Regions from separate parts of the Erwinia sp. genome, predicted to be linked through region 1. Evidence: predicted binding sites of a transcription regulator. Region 1 holds the regulator's gene; the other holds the start of a gene.
The links. Region 1 encodes ArgR, which controls arginine synthesis, uptake and breakdown. Its sites were predicted from a motif close to ANTGAATAAAAATACANT; they were not measured.
Positions count from the first base shown of each region.

Region 2: the regulator ArgR is predicted to act here: its motif matches at 1,400-1,417, upstream of argF (ornithine carbamoyltransferase).

Region 1 is NZ_DALZCD010000225.1:1,969-4,372, forward strand. Features, by position in the region: gene mdh (malate dehydrogenase) at 1-699, opposite strand, end outside; gene argR (transcriptional regulator ArgR) at 1,116-1,586, shown strand; gene yhcN (peroxide/acid stress response protein YhcN) at 1,997-2,260, shown strand; gene yhcN (peroxide/acid stress response protein YhcN) at 2,344-2,404, shown strand, end outside.
Region 2 is NZ_DALZCD010000216.1:264-2,667, forward strand. Features, by position in the region: partial or broken gene RTK32_RS16010 (aspartate carbamoyltransferase) at 1-129, opposite strand, end outside; gene argF (ornithine carbamoyltransferase) at 368-1,378, opposite strand; gene rraB (ribonuclease E inhibitor RraB) at 1,536-1,961, shown strand; gene miaE (tRNA isopentenyl-2-thiomethyl-A-37 hydroxylase MiaE) at 2,061-2,404, shown strand, end outside.

The sequences.
Region 1 (2,404 bases):
CTTCGCCGCAGCCTGGCCCATCGACAGCGTAGCGGAGCCACCACCGGCTTTGGCTTCGACCACTTCCGTACCCGCATTCTGGATGCGTTTAGTCAGGTCGGTTACTTCCTGTTCGGTAAAACTTACCCCCGGGATCTGTGACAGCAGCGGCAGGATTGTCACGCCTGAATGGCCACCGATAACCGGCACGTTCAGCGCCGCCGGATCTTTACCTTTTAGCTCCGCCACGAAGGTGCCAGAGCGGATAATATCCAGCGTGGTCACGCCAAACAGTTTGTTTTTATCGTAAACGCCCGCTTTCTTAAGAACCTCGGCGGCGATAGCCACGGTGGTATTAACAGGGTTAGTAATGATGCCAATTAACGCTTTTGGACAGGTAGCGGCGACCTGCTCAATCAGGTTGCGCACGATACCAGCATTCACGTTAAACAGGTCTGCACGATCCATACCCGGCTTACGCGCCACGCCCGCGGAGATCAGAACGACGTCGGCGCCATGCAGAGCAGGCGTGGCGTCTTCTCCGCTAAAGCCTTTGATTTTCACTGCCGTAGGGATGTGGCTCAGATCGACAGCCACGCCAGGCGTCACAGGCGCGATATCATACAGTGAGAGCTCTGAACCTGCCGGAAGTTGGGTTTTAAGCAGAAGAGCAAGTGCCTGGCCAATGCCGCCAGCCGCGCCGAGAACTGCAACTTTCATCCTAAACTCCTTATTATTTTTGAGGGGGAAGTGCCGTGGAATCATTTGCTTATGAGCATATCTGGCCTGCGAGGCCTGAGCGACGATCTTTACCCTTATACACGATGGCGCATCATACAGGATAAAGCGACGAGGGACTGATCGCACGCTGCCGATTAAGGCCATTCATGGCTGCAGGCAACGCGATCACCGCTACCCTACACCGTTAATACTTAGCCAAACAACATCAATTTTATAACAATCTGTTCACTTATTGTGCGTGACGTTGCCCAATAAGGCGAATTTTTCAGAAGAATAGTCGGCAGCACGGGTAAGACGGCGTAAGAGAACGGCTTTATTTGCATAAAAATTCAAAAAAATGCATAATAGATCGTTATCCCGAGTGGGAATTTCCTTGCGACCTCTAGCGAAAAACTATGCGTAATCCAGCAAAACAAGAAGATCTCATTAAGGCATTTAAGGCCTTATTAAAAGAAGAAAAATTTAGCTCGCAGGGCGAGATCGTCACTGCGCTCCAGGAACAGGGCTTTGATAATATCAATCAGTCTAAGGTGTCGCGTATGCTGACGCGCTTTGGCGCCGTGCGCACGCGCAACGCCAAAATGGAGATGGTTTACTGTCTGCCTGCCGAGTTAAGCGTGCCGACCACCAGCAGCCCGTTAAAAAACCTGGTGCTTGATATCGATCATAACGATGCGCTTATCGTGATCCATACCAGCCCTGGTGCAGCACAGCTGGTTGCCAGAATGCTGGACTCGTTCAGCAAGCCAGAAGGTATCCTGGGAACCATCGCCGGTGATGACACCATTTTTATCACGCCGGCTCGTCACGTTAGCATCAGGCATCTGCGTGATTCCGTGATGAAATTTTTCGATCAGTCGTCATAAACTGCCGGTTTTTATGCAGTTTTTTATCGTTTTTCCTTCGCGCTGACGACCGTCGGCGCTTTATATCTCTCTGCTCACCCGCCGATAAAACAGCATAATCCACTCTATTATTCCCCCCTTGCCGCCGTTTAAATCCAGGGACTCTCGTCTCATAGTGTGATCTGCCACAAATAAGCGCACAAATGGTTAAATTGATCTATCTCAATGTTTTTAGACGTATTTAACCTGACCAGGGCAAATTATAAGCATCTTTTATAACCGAACGTTATTAAAAAGTGGTTAACGGCTTAAATATCGCAACAAAACATTATTAGCATGCTATTAATATTTTCCGTTATTAGATCTATACTCTTTTTCGTGATGTGAATCACACTAACAACACGATAAAAACAACGACGAGGAAAAATTTCATGAACGTAAAAACCAGTATGGCTGCCGTTAGCCTGCTTTCCGTGCTCTCTTTTGGTGCTTTTGCAGCTGAATCTGTTAACGCGGATCAGGCGCAAAGCATGCAATCGATCGGCACCGTCAGCGTGAGCGGCGTCAGCGCATCCCCTACGGATATTAATGCCCAGCTAAGCCAAAAGGCCGATGCCCAGGGCGCTAAGGCCTATCGTGTGGTAGAGGCCTATTTGAACGGCAACTACCATGCCACGGCTGAGCTGTATAAATAATTCTTTAACCCTGACGATAACCCCAAGAATAATAAACGTTTTACAGCCCTTTCGGTTATCGCCCTACTTCTGGAGCATCTGCTATGAACACGAAATTTACGCTTGCTGTATTAGGTCTGGCTTCCGTTCTCTCTTTCGGCGCCA
Region 2 (2,404 bases), on a different contig from region 1:
CTTATGCTTTAACAGCTCGGGCTGCGGTTTCGCCTTCAGGCTGGCGGCGGTACGTAATACCAGCTCCAGCTCTTCACGGCTGAGATCGTTAATTGAGATAATATTTTTGTGATACAGTGGGTTAGACATGTTCACTTTCCTCTGCACGTGCCGGTAAGCTAAAAAATGGGCAAAAAAAAGCCCCTCATTGAGGGGCGTTTTTACCGATCGGGAAGGAGGAAAAACGGCACTGCCGGCCTGCATTCAGGCTCGTCATTTTTACAATGTCAGCAGTAATCAGTTTCATGCATCCTCCAGACAAACGGGGGGCATTATACGCATTCATTCCACGGCGGCAAGTAAAAGTAATCGTTTGCCTGGCGCAGGTTCAGGGTAATTTGGCCAGCGTCGCCACCATCACCGCTTTAATGGTATGCAGGCGATTTTCCGCCTGGTCGAACACCACGCTATGTTTGGATTCAAACACTTCGTTGGTCACTTCCATGCCGCCGTGCAGATCGTATTGCTCAGCCATCTGCTGGCCCATCGTGGTTTGATCGTCATGGAAAGCGGGCAGGCAATGTAGGAATTTCACCTCTGGATTACCGGTAAGCGCCAGCATCTCGCTATTGACCTGGTACGCTCGCAGCAGGGCGATACGCTCCTCCCAGACTGCTTTCGGCTCGCCCATGGACACCCAGACGTCAGTATAGATAAAGTCAGCGCCTTTAACGCCTTCAGCAATATCTTCCGTCAGCGTAATCTTAGCGCCGCTGGCCTGCGCAGCCTGACGGCATTCGTTCACCAGCGCGGCGTCCGGCCAGCAGCCTTTCGGGGCCACCAGCCGGAGATCCAGCCCGGTCAGCGCCGCGGCCTCCATCATAGTATTGCCCATATTGTTACGCGCATCGCCCACGTAAGTAAAAACCATCTCGCTGAAAGGTTTCTCCGGCAGATGCTCCTGCATGGTCAATAAATCTGCCAGCAGCTGCGTGGGGTGGAATTCATCGGTCAGGCCGTTCCACACCGGTACGCCCGCGTGTTCCGCCAGTGATTCCACCAATGCCTGCCCGTGACCGCGATACTGGATGCCGTTATACATGCGTCCCAGCACGCGCGCGGTATCTTTCATCGACTCTTTATGGCCGATCTGGCTCCCGCTTGGGCCAATCCAGGTGACGTTGGCGCCCTGATCGTAAGCGGCAACTTCGAAAGAGCATCGGGTGCGGGTCGAGTCTTTTTCGAAGATGAGCGCGATATTTTTACCTTTGAGGTGCTGCACTTCTTCACCGTTTTTCTTATCGGTCTTAAGCCGTGCGGCCAGCGCGAGTAAAGCGGTAATGTCGGCTTGGGTAAAATCAAGCAGCCTGAGGAAATGGCGTTGATATAACTGACTCATTGCGTGCTCCGGAAAGTAATTTATGAATTAAAATTCAAGTTAACTGTATTAATATGCATTTTCAACCCTGGCGTGCAGAAACTTTTCTATAAAGGTAGTGGCGCAGAGGACAGTGTGGGAAAATACTTAACAAAGGCCACATACAGAGGAACGGATCATGGCAAATGAAGCATTGCTGGAAGAGCAGCGTGAAGAGACGCGGCTGATTATTGAAGAGCTGTTGGATGATGGCAGCGACCCGGATGCGCTCTACACCATCGAACACCACCTCTCCTGCGACAGCTTTGACGCGCTGGAAAAGGCGGCGGTTGATGCGTTCAAGCTGGGTTACGAAGTCACCGAGCCGGAAGAACTGGACCTGGAAGACGGCACTAAAGTGATGTGCTGCGATATCCTGAGCGAAGCCGCGCTGAACGCGGAGCTGATCGATGCTCAGGTAGAGCAGCTGATTGACCTCGCCGCGAAGTACAACGTGGATTACGACGGCTGGGGCACTTACTTTGAAGATCCGGATGCTGAGGATGAGGACGAAGACGAGGACGACGACCTGACCGACGAAGAAGACAACGGCACTCGTCACTGATGCTCGTGGGCGGACGCTGTCTGCCCGTTTGCGTCGTCCTGCTCCCTGCAGGGCGGCGCGAGGCTTTTTTAACCCGATTTTTACGGATTGTTTGCCCGCATGATCACCCACGACCTGCTTGCTCCCGTTCACGCTTTCCTGCACTGCCGTACGCCGCAAAAATGGCTCGACGAAGCCCGCAAGCCGGAAAACCTGCCGCTGCTGCTGACCGATCACCTTGTTTGCGAGCTGAAGGCTGCCCAAACCGCCATGTGGCTGATCCGCAAATACGTAGCGGATAAAGAGAGCGGCGACGCGCTGCTGGCCTGGTTAAAGCCCTGGGAACAGTTTGTGCACAGCGAAAACGCCGACTTAGCTTTCCTGGAACAGCATAAAGGGTTGTCGAAAGCGATTATCAGCCGCACGGACGTGCCCTACGGCGACAGGCTGGTAGACAAGATGGT